3 regions of the Paenibacillus sp. BR2-3 genome follow, and region 3 is predicted to be linked to each of the others. Evidence: riboswitches for the same ligand, from Rfam matches in the RefSeq annotation. Region 3 holds a riboswitch; each other region holds the start of a gene.

The links. A riboswitch is a leader RNA that binds a small molecule or an ion and turns the genes downstream of it on or off. The one in region 3 is predicted to bind cyclic di-AMP.
Region 1: it holds a riboswitch for cyclic di-AMP, as region 3 does, so the genes downstream of both, PaeBR_RS20970 (C40 family peptidase) here and PaeBR_RS00485 (C40 family peptidase) in region 3, are expected to answer to the same signal.
Region 2: it holds a riboswitch for cyclic di-AMP, as region 3 does, so the genes downstream of both, PaeBR_RS13465 (APC family permease) here and PaeBR_RS00485 (C40 family peptidase) in region 3, are expected to answer to the same signal.

What each region holds. Positions count from the first base shown of each region.
Region 1 is NZ_CP126311.1:4,352,117-4,358,645, reverse strand. Features, by position in the region: gene PaeBR_RS20990 (response regulator transcription factor) at 1-507, shown strand, start outside; gene PaeBR_RS20985 (sensor histidine kinase) at 504-1,913, shown strand; gene PaeBR_RS20980 (hypothetical protein) at 1,910-2,110, shown strand; gene PaeBR_RS20975 (TVP38/TMEM64 family protein) at 2,157-2,744, shown strand; cyclic di-AMP (ydaO/yuaA leader) riboswitch at 2,806-2,937, shown strand; gene PaeBR_RS20970 (C40 family peptidase) at 2,942-3,406, shown strand; gene PaeBR_RS20965 (response regulator transcription factor) at 3,630-4,337, shown strand; gene PaeBR_RS20960 (sensor histidine kinase) at 4,334-5,743, shown strand; gene PaeBR_RS20955 (ROK family protein) at 5,899-6,529, shown strand, end outside.
Region 2 is NZ_CP126311.1:2,808,743-2,815,271, reverse strand. Features, by position in the region: gene PaeBR_RS13475 (FecCD family ABC transporter permease) at 1-4, opposite strand, end outside; gene PaeBR_RS13470 (iron-hydroxamate ABC transporter substrate-binding protein) at 181-1,206, opposite strand; gene PaeBR_RS13465 (APC family permease) at 1,369-3,186, opposite strand; cyclic di-AMP (ydaO/yuaA leader) riboswitch at 3,314-3,471, opposite strand; gene PaeBR_RS13460 (disulfide oxidoreductase) at 3,667-4,134, opposite strand; gene PaeBR_RS13455 (DsbA family protein) at 4,131-4,847, opposite strand; gene PaeBR_RS13450 (ATP-binding protein) at 4,982-6,529, opposite strand, start outside.
Region 3 is NZ_CP126311.1:97,286-103,814, forward strand. Features, by position in the region: gene motA (flagellar motor stator protein MotA) at 1-325, opposite strand, end outside; gene PaeBR_RS00465 (hypothetical protein) at 530-823, shown strand; gene PaeBR_RS00470 (4a-hydroxytetrahydrobiopterin dehydratase) at 1,043-1,330, shown strand; gene PaeBR_RS00475 (c-type cytochrome) at 1,420-1,776, opposite strand; gene PaeBR_RS00480 (GNAT family N-acetyltransferase) at 1,904-2,389, opposite strand; gene PaeBR_RS00485 (C40 family peptidase) at 2,581-3,075, opposite strand; cyclic di-AMP (ydaO/yuaA leader) riboswitch at 3,081-3,225, opposite strand; gene PaeBR_RS00490 (C40 family peptidase) at 3,595-4,023, opposite strand; cyclic di-AMP (ydaO/yuaA leader) riboswitch at 4,082-4,219, opposite strand; gene PaeBR_RS00495 (hypothetical protein) at 4,436-5,266, opposite strand; gene PaeBR_RS00500 (M1 family metallopeptidase) at 5,278-6,529, opposite strand, start outside.

The sequences.
Region 1 (6,529 bases), 750 kb from region 3:
GTAGTCAGGGAGACGGAAACAGTACCTATCTTAATGCTCACCGCACGTACGGAAACAAAGGATAAAATTCATGGTTTGGGGATCGGTGCGGATGATTATTTAACCAAACCTTTTGATTCTAAAGAGCTGTTGGCCAGAATCTATTCGTTAATCCGGAGATCAACGATAACCCAAGTCACCCAGCCCCAGCAATGGGTGCTGGAATTTCCGGAACTCAACATATTTCCGGATGCCCGGGAGGTTCGTATTCAGGATGTACTGGTCGATTTTACCCAAAAGGAGTTCGATCTTCTTGTTGCATTAGCCCAAAACAGGCAGCGAACTTTCAGCAGAGAGGAGCTTGTTGAAAGACTATGGGGGCATGATTATGAGGGCGAGGTTCGGGTAGTAGACACCCATATCAAGAATATTCGTGAAAAATTGCAGAAGGCGGGAATGAGTTGCAATCCTATACAAACGGTGTGGGGAGTAGGATATAAGTTTCATATTTCCGGAGAAACCGAATGAAGAATAACCGGATCGGCTTTAAACTTGGTCTTGTGATCATTACCGTATTTCTTATCGTTTTATTATTCCTGGGTTTTGCCATTGATAGATTGTTTGCCAATTTTTATTATGCAGGCATGCGGAAAGAAACGGAGGACCTAACCTCCCACTTCACAGTAATGGCCAATTCCATGGACTCCATATCCGAGCAAGCCATGAAAACCTTTGCTGAATTTTCAGATGTCAGCATTTTCAATATATTGAAGAACGGGGAAGTCATTCTCCATTCAGGTGTGCATGATTCATCAGACCGATCCTTTATTCGGGCTTCGGACCTCTATAAGATTTTTTCCGGTGAGAAGGTAAGCTTATTATATGAAGATCCTGCCGGAATTCGTTATTTTGTATCGGGGCAGCCTATACTTGACGGGGGAGAAATAACTTCAGCTCTTTATGTCATGTCCTCTACTGAACAAATGGAGCAATCGTTAGCAGGTGTACGAAATCTATTAATGCTCTCCGGGATGGGTGCATTTTTGCTGGCCTTGGGGATTACGTGGATTATCGCTCAAATTCTATCCCGCCCTCTACTGCAATTGCAAAGTGCGACCCGTAAAATTGCCCATGGTGAACTGGAGACCAGGCTGGAAATCAAAAGCAAGGACGAAATTGGCACTTTAGCTGAAGCCATTAATAATTTAGCGATTGATTTGCAGCGTTACCGGGATACCCGTCAAGAATTTTTCGCGAATATATCTCATGAACTCCGCACACCCATCACTTACCTGGAGGGTTATTCCAAGGTAGTTAAGGATCAGTTATATGAGACCGAAGAAGAGAAGGATCGTTACCTGGACATTATCTATCAGGAAGCAGTGCGGCTTCAGCATTTGGTCGATGATTTATTTGATCTGGCTAAAATGGAAGAGGGGAGAATTTCTCTTGTACCCGATTGGATCGATTTGTCTGAACTGGTTGAGCAGGCGGTCATGAAGGTTGAATTGAAAGCAAAGGAGAAAAGCCTAAAGCTGAATTTCCATCCATCCGGAACAGCTTCATTGGTTCAGGCAGACGGGAAACGAGTGGAACAGATTGTATTAAATCTGCTGGAGAATGCTATTCGATATACCGAGCGCGGAGGCATTGATGTATATTTAAGGTTTGAATCTGTTTCAGTAACCTTGATTGTAGAAGATACCGGGATTGGTATTCCTGCAGATGAACTTCCGTTTATTTTTGAACGGTTTTATAGAGTAGAAAAGTCCCGTTCCCGTCAATATGGAGGTACTGGACTGGGATTGTCTATTGTGAAGAAGCTGGTGGAGTTACATAATGGATATATACAAGTCTCCAGTACAATAGGGGCAGGTACCCGATTTGAAATCCACTTTGTCCTGCAGCCGGAAACAGGGGAGGAAAGCACATGAAAAAAATTGAATGGCTAATTGCTATTCTCTTTATGGGAATGGGGTTAATGTGCATGACCATATCGGCAATCTCTTTCCGAAGCGATTCCCTTCTTTATTTTGGCGGGTATGTCAAAACATTTTTATTGTGTACCGCACTACTTGTCTTATTTATATTTTTGCTGGTGAAATGGTTTCATTTAGGGAAAAAACGTTAATAAAAAAAGACTTCGGAGTTGATTTCCAGGTCCTAAAGGGAAAGGGATGACCTTGCAAATATTGGCGATACAATCTGATTATCTTGCGCAATGGTTAAGTGCATGGGGAACCTGGGCAATCATAATTAGCATTATCTTGAATATTCTCATTAGCGTGATAGGGATAATTCCCTCAGTTGCTTTAACCACCGTAAATATTGTGGTCTTTGGTCTGGTTCCCGGTTTTATGATCTCTTGGGCCGGTGAGGTATCAGGGGCAATGGTTTCCTATATTCTCTACCGGATTGGTGCACTAAAGCTTAATGATAGAATCCGTTATAGTAAAAAAATAGAGTGGATGGCCAGGATTAAATCGATGAGTCCTAAACGCCAATTTATTGCGGTGCTTTTGGCCCGGTTAACACCGTTTATTCCATCGTCCTTGGTTACCCTGATTAGTGTGCTATCGGAAGTAAGTTTCTCAAATTATATGCTGGCTTCGGTAATAGGCAAGCTTCCCTCTTTATCGATCGAGGCCCTAATTGGATATGGATATGTATCTATAATCGATGGAAGGCTTAAATTAATGATTTCACTTTTGTTTCTTCTGTTACTATTAATCCTTATATATTCGCGACAGAAGGACATTAAATAAGTTGCCTATTAACAGTTGACAGGTTCAACTTACTATATTACATTATTAATAGTTACAAAATATTAACCAACTGCCGAATTTCGATTTGAAAACGGGGGAACCACTTCGGGTGAATTATTCTTGTAAGCAAGAGAATATAGGGAACCTTTAACCGAACCCTCAGCTAACTCCGTAGGCATTGAAGGGAGAACAAGTTTCTGAAGAAAGTCATTATATCTCTACTGGGAGCCGCTGTTTTATTTACGTCTACAGCACCCAGTACATTCGCAAGTGAGGTCAAGCTTGATAGTGTAGTAAACCAAGTAATAGGAACACCTTACCTTTACGGAGGAACTACCACGTCAGGGTTCGATTGCTCAGGATTTATCTTGTATGTACTGAAAAAGTTTAATGTAGACGACCTTCCGCGTACTTCCCAATCCCAAGCCAAGGTCGGAACGCCGGTCGCCAAAGAAAATCTGCGTCCAGGTGATTTGGTGTTTTTTAATACCTTCGGTAAAGGGATTTCTCATGCAGGAATCTACATAGGTGATGATCAATTTGCGCACTCTTCCAGCAAGGGTGTAAGAGTAAGTAGTTTGTCGGAGTCTTATTACCAAGATCGTTATGTTACGGCTCGTCGTGTGGTGGATCAGAAGAGTTATCTTCAAATGGAAAAATAGAGAAATAAAAAAGGACAAGCTCGTGATTACTCACGAACTTGTCCTTTTTTAGTGCATTCGGTTCTGCTTTAATTACTTATTGACTGATGAAACAAAAAAATGGTACGGCAGTAGTCGCAAGGTTCCGGTATGGGAATGATGTAAATACGTTTACATCTTTATTATTTTAACGCATTATTATAAGAAAAACTGAAAAATTAAAATAACGAAGAAGGTGGGCAACCTGTCGAAGCTCCAGGTGTTAATTGTCGATGACGAATGGAATATGAGGAACTTGCTGCGGATTTATTTAATGAAAGAAGGATTTATGGTTAAGGAAGCCGCGACGGGCCGCGAGGCATTATCCATGATCAAAAAGAATGCCTTTGATATTATCCTGCTTGATGTGATGATGCCTGATATGGATGGCTGGCAAGTATGCAAGGTGGTCAGAGAGACAGATTCGGTCCCCATTCTGATGCTCACTGCACGTTCTGAAACAAAGGATAAAGTTCATGGGCTCGGGATGGGTGCGGATGATTATTTGACCAAGCCTTTTGACACGGAAGAGCTGCTCGCGAGAATATACTCTTTACTTCGGAGATCAACGATTAATCAGATCTCTGAGCCTCAGGTATGGGTGATGGAATTTCCGCAGCTAACCATACTCCCGGATGCCCGGGAGGTTCGTGTTCAAGAGGTTGGGGTCGAATTAACCCAAAAGGAGTTCGATCTACTTGCTGCATTAGCCCAGAGCAGGCAGCGTGTCTTTAGCAGGGAGGAGCTGGTGGAAAGGCTGTGGGGGTATGATTACGAGGGCGAGACTCGGGTTGTAGACACCCATATCAAAAATATGCGTGAAAAATTGCAAAAGGCGGGCATGAGTTATAATCCGATTCAAACTGTGTGGGGAGTAGGCTATAAATTTCATGTTCCGGGAGATAAAGAATGAGAAATAACCGGATCGGCTTTAAGCTTGGCCTTGTGATCATCACTGTATTTCTGATCGTTTTATTATTCCTCGGCTTTGCAATTGACAGAATGTTTACTAATTTTTACTCAGCAGAAATGCAGAGAGAAAACGAGGAGATTACCTCCCACTTCGCGGTTATGGCCAATGCCGATGATACTACATCCGAGCAAACCATGAAGACATTTGCCGAGTTTTCGGGTGTCAGTATTTTTAATATTTTAAAAAATGGGGAAGTCATCCTGCATTCAGGAATACATGATTCAGCGGACCGATCCTTTATTAGGGCTTCCGACATCGATAAGATTTTCTCCGGGGAGAAGATAAATCTACAGTATGAGGATACTGCGGGACATCGTTATATGGTGTCGGGCCAACCGATATCCAGCGGAGGAGTAATTAACTCGGCTTTATACGTCATGTCCTCTACGGAACAAATGGAACAATCGCTATCAGGCGTGCGGAACTTATTGCTCCTCTCGGGGATGGGTGCATTTTTACTGGCCCTGGGCATAACCTGGATTATCGCTCAAATTCTATCCCGTCCGCTATTGCAAATGCAAAGTGCGACCCGTAAAATTGCCCAGGGTGAGCTGGAAACCCGATTGGAAATCAGAAGTAAGGATGAAATAGGCACTTTAGCGGAGGCAATCAATGATTTAGCGGTGGATCTGCAGCGCTACCGGGATACCCGCCAGGAATTCTTTTCAAATATATCCCATGAGCTGCGGACACCCATAACTTATCTGGAAGGATACTCCAAGGTGGTTAAGGAGCAGTTGTATGAAACTGAAGAAGAGAAGGACAGGTATCTGGACATTATCTATCAGGAAGCAGTAAGACTTCAGCATTTAGTAGATGATTTGTTCGATCTGGCAAAGATGGAAGAGGGAAGAATCTCACTTGTGCCGGAATGGATCGATTTGTCCGAACTCATTGAACAGGCTGTCCGAAAGGTCGAATTGAAGGCGAGGAACAAAAGTCTGGGGCTGAATATCAATCAATCAGGAACAGCTATAATGGTTCGTGCCGATGGCAAACGTATGGAACAAATCGTACTAAACCTGCTGGAGAATGCCATTCGTTATACAGAGCAGGGAAGCATAGATGTTTATTTGATATATGGCTCTGACTCCATCACTATTATAGTGGAGGATACCGGGGTTGGTATTCCTGCAGATGAACTGCCCTATATCTTTGAACGGTTTTATAGAGTCGAAAAGTCCCGTTCCCGTCAGTATGGGGGTACCGGGTTGGGTCTGTCCATTGTGAAGAAGCTGATTGAAATCCAGTGCGGACAAATAAAAGTAACCAGTGAAGCAGGAATAGGTACCCGTTTTGAGATCAGCTTTGTGCTGCCGCCGGAGAGTCGGGAGGGAGGTATATGAACAAAAGACTTCGGAGATCCTTCCGAAGTTTTTTTCAGCTTTGCTTATCTAGTGACCCATTCCAGCCATTAATCGTTTCAGCCAGTATAACGGGTATGGCCATAAAAAGACTATTTATTAAAACACTTTTATAAAGTATTATAATAACTGAGGTGATGGACGTGGAGAACATTGGCGGAAATGCCATTGTGATTAAAGAGGTAAATATAAATCTGGTACGAAAAGTCCTGAAGGAGAAAAAACAGGCTACAAAACGGCAAATTGCCGAGATTACCGGACTCAGTATTGTCACTGTCGGCACGATGCTGCAGCATTTGGCAGGGCAAAATGAAGTGCTGGAGGCAGGGTTAACCTCATCCCGTGGAGGGAGGCCGGCGCAGCAATATATTTACAACGAGGATTACGCGCTTGCGTTGATTTTGTTCCCGCATGAAAGGGATGGGGACATCTTTATACATAGCTCTGTGGTTAATCTCTCCGGCAGTTGTGTGTATGAAACAGATGTGAAGGTTGAGAAGGTGAATCTGCTGAGCTTGGAACAGATCATTGACACTTCGCTTGCCGGGCACCCCTCTATTCAGGCTATTGGCCTAGGCTTACCCGGTGCGGAATACGATGGTAAAATGGTTGTTTCGGACTATGAGGCATTGCTCGGCATCTCTGTAACGGAGCATTTCAGACTCCGGTATCACAAGCCGGTTGTCATAGAGAATGATGTGAACGCGGCAGTCATAGGTTTCTGTAACAGGACGCAGGTAGAGGCGGATTCCTCAATAGTCTATTTAT
Region 2 (6,529 bases), 2.3 Mb from region 3:
GCATGGGTCGTCTCCTTCATAGTTGATAACAACAATCATTCTCATTATTGCAAATATATCTGTTATGTACAATCTCTTGCTTAAAAGAAAAATGTGCAGGCCTTGTATCCTAGGATACTGGATCTGCACATTTCTCCTACACCGAATACTCAAGATCTTATCCATCGCATTATAGTTTCCCTATTTCACAAGGAACTTCAATACATCGTCTATAGTCTTAGAGCCGGCGGTCGCACCGCTGTATAGCCAACTGCTGGTAGAACTTAACTCATAGACATTACCGGCTTTGACCGCAGGGATACCCTTCCAGATCGCGCTGTTGATGATATCCGAGCCCTCTGCCTTATCACTGTTCACAAGGAAAATATGATCGGCAGTCAGTTCAGACAGTTTCTCCAGGGAAATCGGGTTCCATGTTGCTCTCTTTTCTGCAGGGATTTCAGTCACCAGGTTCGGAAGAGTTATTCCCAGATCGTTATACAGCACGGCTCCGCTACTGCGGGTTTCATCCACGATGTAGAAGTTTTTTTGCACCAGCCAAAGGATAGCAGCGGACTCTTGTCCAATAGCGCCGGTGATTTTTTCTTTTGCATCAACCGCTTTTTGATCGTAGTCTTGTATCGCTTGCTCCGCCTCTGCAGTTTTGTTCAGAAGCTCTCCAACTTTTAGGAGGGTTTTGCGCCAATCCTTGTATATTTCGTCGCCAATTACATAGGTCGGTGCAATCTTGTTCAGTTGATCATACTTTCCATTCTGAACATCCGCTTCGGACCCGACAATGATAAAATCAGGTGCAAAGCTTATTACGGCTTCCAGTGGAAGATCGTAGCTGATTGTAGGAACTTCTTTGAGCTTATCCGACAGGTAGTCCTGAATACCGTTTGGTACCGACCATTGCGCCACCGGTGTCACTCCCAGCGAAACTACAGGATCTTCAACATAAGATGCAAGTACACGCTGCGGGTTGGCCGGCACCGTAACCTTATGCCCCATGCCGTCTGTTACAGTCTTCTCCACTGCAGGTGCTGTCGTTTGTTCCGGTTCGGCTGTTGCTTCGGCGGTAGGCTGCCCTGTGGCTTCTGCTCCAGTATTTGCTGAGTTTCCGGTGTTGTTATTTCCGCAAGCGGATAAGAACACCATCATCACCATTAATCCTATTAGTGCAAATCTCATGCTTCCCCATCTCTTTTTGTTCAACGAAAACATTTTTACCCCTCCTGTATGTACTTGCTGTGAAGGTCGAAGGAAGTATGATCCCCGCCTTGTCTCTTTAAATGATATTGATTCTCATTATCTATGTCAACATAAAAATAAAAAACAGCGGAAATTCCTAATTTTCAGGAACATCCGCTGCTAATATTTAAGCAATTATTTGTGCAAGTGATAAGGAACCGTTGCAACAACGATATCCTTTTGATTCATTAAATAAGTGCGAATTAATATGCTGGTCTGATTATGCAGAATTGCCTGCCACCAATGCTTCGTAATAAACTGGGGAATCAGAATTGTAATATGATCCGTGGCAGCAGTCTTCCATTCAACTGTATCAATGAATTTAACCAATGGCCGCATAATACTGCGGTACCTCGAACGCAGCACAATCAGACGAACGCCGGGATTCCATTCTTCCCATTTGTGCTCCATTTTCTGAATTTCCTCTTCATCAAAACCGACATAGACGGCAACTACATTGTCAGTAAGTGATTTCGCGTAGCTTAAAGAATGGAGAACGGCACGCGTCACACCGGACACCGGAACGACAACCGTACTGCCTTTGATCACCGGCTTCTCAATATCCATCTGGATACGAAGCTGATCCGCAGTGTTCATATAATGTTGATAAATACGGAAGAATACGAACATTACAAGCGGCAGGAAAATGAACGCCATCCATACACTGGAGAACTTGGTGATAACAAAAATCAGGGTAATGGTCAGGGTGGTCAGCATCCCCACTGTATTTACAGCAAACTTGCTTTGCCAGCCTTTCGGTCTCAATCGGTACCAGCGGACCATCATCCCAAGCTGTGACAGCGTGAATGGAATAAATACGCCGACTGCGTAGAGCGGAATCAGACCCTCTGTATTCCCGTGAAAAGCAGCTACAAGCAATGCCGACATCACGCCGAGAAAAATAATCCCGTTAGAAAATCCTAGGCGGTCGCCGCGGACCATAAATGCATGCGGCATATATTTGTCTTTGGCCAGCATGCAAGCGAGCAGCGGGAATGCAGAGTAGGCCGTATTCGCAGCCAGGAACAAGATGACCGCCGTAATCCCTTGAATGAAGTAATACAGACCTCCGCGCCCAAAAGTAGATTCAGCAATCTGAGAGATGACCGTTGCTTTTTCATCAGGCATAATCCCGTACCAGTAAGCGAGGAGCGTAATTCCGGTAAACATACTCCCGAGGATCACCCCCATTAATACCAGGGTCTTTGCGGCATTTCTCTCCGCTGGAGCTTTGAAATTGGGAATGGCGTTTGACACAGCTTCTACACCTGTCAGTGCCGAGCAACCGGAACTAAACGCCTTAAGTAAAAGAAACAAACTGACGTTAGATACTACAGCGCCGAATTCAGGGATATTGGCATGCACACCGCCCGTAGCATATTTGATAACTCCGGCGATGATGAGGACAAAGATGGATACGACAAACAGATATACCGGTATCGCAATGAATGAGGCCGACTCTGTAACACCGCGAAGATTAAGTATAGTTAAAATAATAATTACTGTGATTGCAATCAGCACTGTATAATTATGAAGACTTGGAAAAGCAGACGTTATCGCATCCGTTCCAGCCGAAGCACTAACTGCTACGGTCAGGATGTAATCCACCAGCAAGGAACCACCAGCCAGCAAACCTGTGGGAATACCCAGATTCTTCTTTGCTACGATATAAGCTCCTCCACCTTGCGGATAAGCATAGATCGTCTGGCGATAAGATAAAATAAGAATGGCCAGCAAACCCAATACAGCGATTGCAATCGGCAAAGAGTACCAAATGGCCGTGAAGCCGGCAGCCACCAGCACGATCAGAATTTGTTCCGTTCCGTAGGCCACAGACGAAAGCGCGTCTGAAGACAGAACCGCGAGTGCTTTCACCTTGGATAACTTTTCATGATCGAGTTCGTTCGACTTCATGGGACGTCCGATCAAAAGTCTTTTTACTTTGCTAACCATTATTAGAACAGTTCCTCTCTTTGGTGAGTTGAAACGGAAATTCCGCGCGCCGTTTTCAATAGTGGATTTTCAAAAATGCAGGCACAAAAATAAGCATACGGACATGATCCGCATGCTTATGGCATGGTCATTATCCCACTTTTGCTTACGAGGTTAGCTGGCGGATTCGGACTGTGGAAGCCCTACGGACCCGGTATGATCCCGGTGCCGATTCACCCCTTTTGACCCTTAGGGTCAAGTTTGGTTCCCCCGTTTTTCCTACGGAAAATTCAGCGCATATTCAACTTCTCACAAGGTCTAATATTAGTCTACATAGCGATTACAGTAAAGCGTTGAAAAAAATGAAAAAAGAATGAAAAAAAGACCAATTCCCGCAAATTGATGATCGGGCAGGTTCCTTTCTTTCATTCTCTTCAATTATCCCTTTGCCCCGTGTTTTTATAACGTTTTGCCTGAATTTCGTAACAGTTTCAGAACAAATTATGAATGCCCGTCATGTTCAAGTTCTTCCTCATTCTTTTCCTCCCCGCGGTCACGTCCGGTCCACAGCAAAATGGATATCAGAGTAAACGCGGTCAGTGCCAGCAGCGGGATGGTAATAAAGCCAAAATAATTCAGGTAATCCTTGTTGCAGGGAACGCCAATCGTACAGGGCAGCACCTTACTTAGAGCAGGGATCTTCTGTTCCGCATAGTGATACACGGAGATACTCCCGCCAATCAGGCTGAGCGGCAGCACATAAGGGATAATGCTTTTGTCATTTCGATATGTGGCGATTCCTAGCAGAATCAACTGCGGATACATAAAAATGCGCTGGAACCAGCACAGCTTGCAAGGCTCGTACTTGAGCACCTCACTTAAATACAGGCTTCCGGCAACGGCGATCACTGAAACAATCCATGCCAGATACAGACAGTGGCGGCGGCAAAAGGATGAGAACCTGCTCATTGGCTTTCTGCTGCTTTGGCAGCTGTATCTATTTCTTGGGAGATCGCTTCAAAATTAAAAGGTTCATTGATCTTCAATCCGTTAACAAACACAGTAGGCGTTTGTGAAACGTTATTATCATTAGCCAGAGTATTGTCGCGCTTCAATTCATCCGCATACGTCTGATTTTGGATATCCTTGCGCAAGAGGTCATAATCTATGGACAGTTTCTCCTGCTCTGCCAAGTTTACGAGAAAATCCTCCGTTGCCCACTCTTCCTCTTCATTTCCTTGGTTGGCATAGAGTGCGTCATAGAACTTCCAAAATTCATCATTATTCTGGTGGTACACAGATAAAGCCGCAAGCGAAGCCGTCTCGGAATCCGGACCAATAAAGGTCATATTCACGAAATAAAAAGCTGCTATGCCCTGATCAACATAGTTCTGAACGATTTGCGGCTTGATCACTCCAGTGAACTGCGCGCATGCAGGACATTTGAAATCCCCGAATTCTACAATTTTGACCGGAGCGTCCTCTTTACCTAACCTTGGGAAATCGCTGTAAGTAAATTCTACTTTTCTGTTGGAGCTGCCGCTTGACCCGCTGTCTTTAGAAGCTAAAATAAATAATGCCGCAAAAACAATAACTACTAAAGCTACAGTAACAATAAGAAGCACCCTGCTCTTTTTCTTCTGTCGTTCCTGCTCTGCTCGTCGCTTCTCCTGTTTACTCATTGTCGGAAACGCTGTGCTGTTTTTTTTAGTTTTGCTCAAGGGGCGTTCCTTTCTGTCCGGTAGCGACTGGGCATAGTAAATGTAGTGTAATAATTAAAAATTATATAATTAAAGAACTCTCCTTGGCAAAAGGATTACTTGAGTCTTCCAATGCTTACCTTATTCTCCGCTTTATTGATCGGGGCCGGATGTGCCGACTTTGGGGCCTGTAAAGGGATCCGGAACGCAAACTCTGCCCCGCCTCCCTTTGCCGCTGCCGCCCATATCTCGCCATTCATCAGATCAACCAGCTTCTTGCAGATCGACAGCCCCAGCCCCATGCCGGAAAATTTACGGTTATGGGCAGCGTCGAGCTGGGTAAACGGCTGGAACAATAAACCGAGCTTGTCTGGATCCACTCCTATCCCGGTATCACTCACCTTAAACTGCAGACTTATGGTTTCTCCTTCAGTACAGCAGGATTCAAGGATTAGACTCACTTTGCCGGAAGGAGTAAACTTCACTGCATTGCCGATTAAGTTCACCAATATCTGCCGGATACGTGCTGCATCACCAATCAGCAGATCCGGGATAGCATCGCTCACAGACAACTCCAAACGCAAATTTTTATTACGTATAATAACCTCGAACAGGTCCATGCATTCTTGCAGCAGCAAAGACAGCCGAAAAGGGGCCGTTTGCAGCTGTACGGCATCGGCTTCCATTCTCGATAACTCCAAAACATCGTCAATGACCTTGAGCAGCGCCTGACTGCTCTTAGCCTGCAGTTTCAACAGCTCCAGCAGCTCCGGATCATTCAATTCATCCGCCAGCAGCTCATTAATGCCTAGAATCCCGTTAAGCGGGGTACGGATTTCATGGCTCATGGTAGCCAAAAATTCACTTTTCATCCTGGCGGCGCCTTCCGCCGCTTCTTTTGCAATAATCAGCTCTTGCTGGAACTGCACCCGTTCTGTAACATCCTTGGACACTATATATACATAATTCTGATGATCGGATTGGAGCGGAAACACGGACGAGCTGCAGACTAACACTTTACCGCTTTTAGTCCTTACCGAGATCTCCAGCTTGCTGGAATGCCCTTTTGCAGCCTTCTGTACTGCTCTGATAATAACCCCCCTGTCCTCCTCATTGAATATATGCAGGATCTGCTGCTTCGAAAAACCGGTTGTGTTATATACTGCTGGATTGGCGCTGACGATTTTCTTCTGAACAGGATCAATACAAATTACCATGTCAGGGCTGAGCTGAAATAACGTCATGTAATGCTGTTCATAAAAACGGGCTTTGGACAGTACGTTCTGCCGATCCATGTACAGGAGTCTGATAACGAGGGAAACAATAAACAGGAATGCTCCACCGACGATCAGTGCTAATAAAGAATTATTCAGCATTAACACTCTGCCCGTAGATCGACCAGATTCAGCTGACGAAAATGAAGTGCCTGCCATTGCTGTATAATGCATCGCGGTCATCGCGCCGGTTAACAGCAGGATAATCGTTATTTTTTTGTAGGAAAAAAGGTTATATTCATTCTTCAGCCATTTCTCATTAAAGGACGCTATAACCCCCACAGCAGCAAGAGCAAACACTACAGAAAACACAAAGGACGAAGTATTCTGTTCAATTGAGGCAGAAAGCTTCAGCGCCATAATTCCGCTGTAATGCATAATCAAAAGACC
Region 3 (6,529 bases):
GGAAACCATCCTCGATTTCGTCGACCTTGGATTCTAGTGCCAATAACCCTTCACGTCGGGTAATGGATGCCCACTCCATGAACATGGTGATCAGCTCGGATTTTTGAATTAATTTCTGGCTAACAAAGATTAGCTTGAACAGCTTAGGAACTTTCTTCATTTCTTGCATTGGGAAGGCCATGAAGAGCGAGGCAGCAGTACCTAGCAAGATAATTACGTATGCTGCTGGTGTCAATAAGCTGTAAAGAGGTGCCCCTTTGAGAACCATACCCCAACCTACTGCAATCAAACTGAGAACTAAACCGATAATTGTTGATATTTCCATTTATGCACCTCGTCCATGAGTTTTAAGAAGTGATCCGATTAGGCCGCGTTATCATCCTTGAAACGGCGGCGGGACACTTGCACCATACCGATTAACGTATAATCTTATTTATCGACAGGATTCCCTTTTTTGTGAAGTCATTTTTTCGGTTATAATGGATAAGGTAATTTATTATCCATCTGTGAAGAAAACGGAGTGATAGTCGTGGGTGTGAAGCACGGTAGGGATTATGCTGATATTTTAAATGAATTAACGGAAGCGGTAGGACGGATTTCAGACGGTTATTTATTTTTTGAAATGGAGCCGGACGAATGGTGGGAACTCCCGCAGGAATCAAAGCATGAGGTTTGGGAAGCATTGGCTGAGGATCTGTTCTTTGCACTTGGCGATGAACCGGTTATACAGGTGGGAGGCGGAGTTGTGATTTATGATAAAGAGACACACCGCATTAACATCCTTGTCGGGGAAGAGGACCTGGCCTCTGTTGATCTTGTTTAATTAGGGGTGAAATCGGTGTGAGTTGCCCGGAGGCCGCAGACCGTGGTAAAATTGGTTGAGTTAAGGTTATATTAGCCTGGATACAAGAATACATTTAACTGAAAATCGACTTGATCATCCCTTGGACTTATAAGCTAAGGGATGTTTTGTTTAAAGTAAAGGGAATGCAGCGGGAAACATGAATCTTACTGCTTGCCTTTAGTAGGGGAGGAAATTGAAGTGTTATTTAATGAACAAGAGCTGCAGGAACAGGTAGTCAAGCTGGAAGGCTGGAAGCTGGATAAAGACACACTGGTGCGTAAGTACATGTTCAACGAGTTCATGAAGGGAATTGCATTTGTGGACGAAGTTGCTGCCATCTCGGAGGCTTTTGATCATCATCCTCATATTGTGATTGACTATAAAGCTGTAACGCTGCGGCTCATAACCCGTGAAGAGGGTGGCATCACTGCTCTTGATGTCCGGGAAGCCCATGAATTTAACGAAGCCTTCGAGAAGGCCCGTTAATTACAGCAGCCTCTTAAGTTTGCTGCAATATTAAATACGCCTGTTCGGCAGGGAAGTATCCTCCGTACAGGCGTATTTGATTTGAAAATCTACTTCTTCTCGGATAGCCACATCGCAACGTTCGCAATCTCTTCCGGTGCCAGCTTATCCTTGAAGGAAGGCATTTGGCCCCGGCCTTTGGTTACAATGCTGAAGATTCCCTCGGCATCATTCCCGCTGCCTTCATTCTGCAGGCTCGGTCCGATTCCGCCCTGTAGCTGATCGCCATGGCAGGTGATACAGTTAGCCTTCACTGTCGCCTCTGCCTTTGCTGTGTCCAACTGAACTACGGGCAAGGTCGGATTGTTCTGCTCCGCAACCTGTTCTTTGCCCGGAAGAGTGAACATCAGTATTACAGCAAAGGCGCAGGCGGCAAAAAACAAACCGCTCATGATCCATTTTTGCATCCCCATTCGTCCCTTCTATGTAAGCTACTCCCTACATTATAACGGAAGGTGAAGCGATATCATAGCACTTGTGGCAAAAAAATGAACGAATATATTGCCATAACTTCAAAAAAACGAAATGGAGGTATTATTTATCATAGACCATGCAATAAAAAGGTTTCTCGCCGGTTGGGGTTCGACGCTCATACGTATCCGTAATGGTAAAGCCGCATTTGCGGTAGGTTCGAATAGCCCTCTGGTTCCAGGTGAGTACCTCCAGGTCTATCTCGCGTTCAGGATACCGTTCAAGTGCGACCTTAACGATAGCATCCACAAACAATTTTCCCAATCCTTGCCCGCATAAATCGGGACTCATGCCGATGCCTAGCCTAACAACACCTTCCATAGGGAAAAGCTGGGCAAAGCCGCACAGGATCTCCTGGTCATTTACAACGGATACGTATTGCTGACTGCGCAGTTCCGGGTCGCCGAACTCAATGCCAAGAGCCTGCATTTGCTCCCAGGGCTGCCATCCGTAAATATGATAAGGGGGTTCATAATTCCACTGGCATATGTCTTCAGCGTGTTTAATTTCCATCGGAACCACATGGAAGGTTACTGGGGAACTGATCATAAGGTCAGAGACCTCCTTTCGGGGGAAGTAATCTATACCTAATTATATACAAAAAGAGCCATAATCGACTCAAAAACTTTAGGTTAAGTGTTTTGCAGACCGTGAGAAGGGTAAGAATAAGTAAACACAAAAAAATAAGCCCCCTCCAGGATTTCGGCAAAAATCATGGAAGAGAGCCTATTTGAAATTACTTACTGCACATCGTCATTGTCTTGGGAATCCGTAGCAACAGTCTGATAAGCAGTTTTGCTCATGATTCGTTTAGCGCCAACGTAGCGGTTGACGTAGTAGCTTTCGCTCAGCGTGCTGATGGTTACACCACGTGAGGATGAAGCATGTGCAAATTTACCGTCGCCGACATAAATGCCGACATGGGAAACGCCTTTTCCGTTTGTGTTGAAGAATACGAGATCTCCGGCTCTCAGTTCACTTTGTGAAACTGCAGTGCCCATTTGGTATTGGGAACCGGATTGATGCGGCAAATCAATCCCGATCTTGTCGAACACGTACAGGGTAAATCCTGAGCAATCAAAGCCGCTAGTCGAGACACCGCCGGCAACATACTTGGATCCGATAGTTTTATCGATGACTTGGTCCATCTTGGATTCAGCGAAAGCGCTTCCCGCTCCGATTGCGGTAAAAATAATAGAAAAACTGAGTGCTGCGGCTGCTAACTTCTTTTTCAAAAGTGTGAACCCCTTCCAAATGCCTACGAGGTTAGCTTAAGGGTTCGGTTGAAGGTCCCCTATGACCCCTCTTGATATAGGAGGTCAATTCACCCAAAGTGGTTCCCCCGTTTTCCTTGTTTGATTAAGGAAACTCGGCACATATTGTTATTCGGATTATCTTAGCAAGAAATACATGACAAAACGTTCGTAAAAGACAGACAATAATTACAAAAATGTTACTATAAACTTACTGCGACCATTGTAACAAACGGAGCTGAAATTGGCAATCAGCTATAACATATCTAATGTGAAAATATTGGGTATTTAAGGGCCTGGAACCGCTTGAAATCCTGAAATAGAGCTAAAAAGTAAGTTTATTGAAATATTTTTCATTATTTATCCAAAAGGTGTTTCAGCGCAGACCAAAAGGTGTATAAGGTAGAATAAGGGAATAAAAAGGAAAAACCCGGAAATGATTACGGCAATAATCAGGCTCCGGGCAATATCGAGTTTTAGGAGTAAGTTGTGAGGGGAGAATCAATCATAGGCAACAGCTTTGTACGCTGTTGTGCTCATTACTCTTTTAGCGCCAATGTAGCTATTGGCCCAGTAGGACTGGCTCAGCGAACTGATGTTTACACCACGCGAGGAAGAAGATTGTGCAAATTTTCCGTTGCCAACATAAATGCCGACATGAGATATACCGCTGCCAAATGTGTTAAAGAACAAGAGGTCACCGGAACGCAAATTACTGCGCGATACGGAGGTTCCTGCTTTGTATTGGGCTTGGGAGGTACGTGGCAAAGTTAGGCCCATTTTGGTGAACACGTATTTAGTAAACCCGGAACAGTCAAAGCCAGCGGTGCTCGTGCCCCCGAATTTGTACGAAGTTCCCAATGTTTTTGCAATAACGGTGTCCATTTTGGAGTTAGCGAAAGCGCTCCCGCTTCCCAAAGTGAATGCCATCACAAGCCCTAACGCGGCTACCGTGCACTTTTTCTTGAAGGTGTGACTTTTCAAAAGATGTAATTCCTCCTAATGCCTGCGAGGTTAGCTTAAGGGTTCGGTGGAAGGCCCCCTATGATCCCTCTCTTACGAGATCAATTCACCCAAAATATGGTTCCCCCGCTTCCCGGTGCCTGGAATTTGGCGTGTTGTGCACCGAACAAGCGACATAACAACAGTTACAGAAAGTTCAATTCGCATTCAAAAATTACGAAATTATTTAAAAGATTACAAACTTGTTACTATCATCACAGGCATCATTGTATCAAAGCCTTTTCCGTTTTGCAAATATTATTAGGATTTGTAACGAAAAAAGAGTCTCAGTTCCTAGTTTCGGGAACGGGGACTCTTTAGCTATGACTAATGACCTGCTTTATTTCAAGGAGGCTTTGCTGTGCCAAAGGTGGTATTGGGCTGCCACGCCCCACATTTTGAAGAATGTAGAAGGGAGTGGTGAAACCTGCCTCACAAGGAGAGCGGGTAGTCCGGGGCTTAGAAGACCGGTCAATCCGCACACCAGAAGTACGATAAAACCACCTGCCCCAAGCATAACCGAAACCGCTGCAGCTGGAAGGAAATACCGCAGGCAGATCAGAAGCGAGGAGAACATTCCGGTACCCCTGGTATAACCAAACTGCATATATAACAGGCATAAACGGATGATGAAGATGTAAACAAGCCATGCAAGGAGATAAGGACTGATCTGCCATAGCAGCGTATAATTCAGATAAGAGGACAGGAGCAGCTTGTATATTACAGGAGCAATCCAATAGAGGGGCACCAGTGCCAGCAGCCATTCAACCAGACTGAAGATCAAGACCGGCAGCCCATATTGCCTCATCCCCGGAAAAAAGAAGAGGCCTCGTTCTCCAATGCTTTCCTTATGCAGCTCATGAATCAGTCCAGCCCGGATGAAAGGCGACAGCACAAGCCTTAAAACGCTCATGGCCAGCAGCATCCACAGCCAGCGCTGTACATTAGAATCCCCCGTCAGGCTGAACTGACCCTCGATATAGTACAGCAGTCTGCCCATTCCGCTCCCGCCGGCCTGTTCATTGGGATACCGCAGCAGAATCGGTATGATTGCATCCCGCACGAATCCATACATAAAATAGCCCCAAAGCAGCCGGTATATGAATAGCAGCACCAGAATATAAATCTGCTCTTTCATGCTCTGTAAGCCGCGGGTTATCGAAATTCTCAAGATCATTCACCTCACCAGGACAGAGTTGCAAGCACAGTTTCAATTAGCTTCGTTACACTGAGGGTCCAACGGGAGACGGTATCCTGCTTCAGCTCCGCCAGTCTAAAGTTGTTAATATGCTTATTCTCCAGCAAAACAGAGTGCTTCGGATCAATTTCCGCCGATAGGAGCGGGGCGCTGTAGAGCATCTGGAACGTAGCGGCACCCTGCCCGTTCCAAATACGCTGAACCGTCTGACCGTCAGTAAATGTAAACTTAAGGCTGACATCTGGATAATATGTCCCCTTATTGACTACCTTCACCTGTGATTCGTAAAGGTAAGAATCGATTTTGGCAGCACTCTTTTTACGGATAACTGAAATATTCTCCAATGAGAAATCGGGTGTGCCCCCGCTGTAAACATATTGTTCAAAATAATCCTTCCACGACTTGCCGGTTACCTTTTCCACAGTTTTTTGGAAATCATCAGTGGAGGGATGGCGGAATCGGTATTTACGGGTGTAAGTGGACAAAACGGTGTCCATAGCCTTAGTGCCAATTTTCAGCTCAATATCTTTGAGAACCAGCTTACCGCGTATGTAAACATTTTGAGTGTAAGCATCCGTTCCGTTATATCTCCATGTCTCTTGGTTCAATGGCTCTGGTTTTGTGACCAGACTGGCCTGTAATGGCAGGTTGGCCATAATTCCGTACTCCTGCTCCATCAGCCTGTCTTCGGCGTAGGAGGTAAAACTTTCATCCAGCCAGGCCTCCTCAAATTCGTTATTGGCGACCATGCCGTAAAAGTATTGATGTCCGATTTCATGAATGACGGTGCGTTCCAATGAAGTGTCCGGAGAACTGCCGGTAGCTCCGAAGGCGGTAATCAGTGTAGGATATTCCATCCCCCCAGCCCCGTTTCCCTGCCCGGGAGGAACCACTATGGACAGTGTAGAGTAGGGATAAGGTCCATACCATTTGCTGAAATAAGTCAGTGCGGCTTTAGCAGCTTGAAAATAGCGCTCCTGTAATTCCTTGTGCAGCGGGTCCAGATAGAGCTTGATCCGCACTCCCGGAACCGCCGGGGAGGAGAAGGCCTGCTCAGCTACGACAAAATCCGGAGAAGCGGCCCAGGCGAAGTCGTGCACATCGTCCGCGTAGAATTTATATACTTTGTAATTCTGATTCACCTTAGGGCTTTTTACCGGGAATCCGGTAGCGGCTACAGTGTAATCGGGCGGAACGGAAATCGTCACATTGTAAATGCCAAAGTCACTGTAGAAC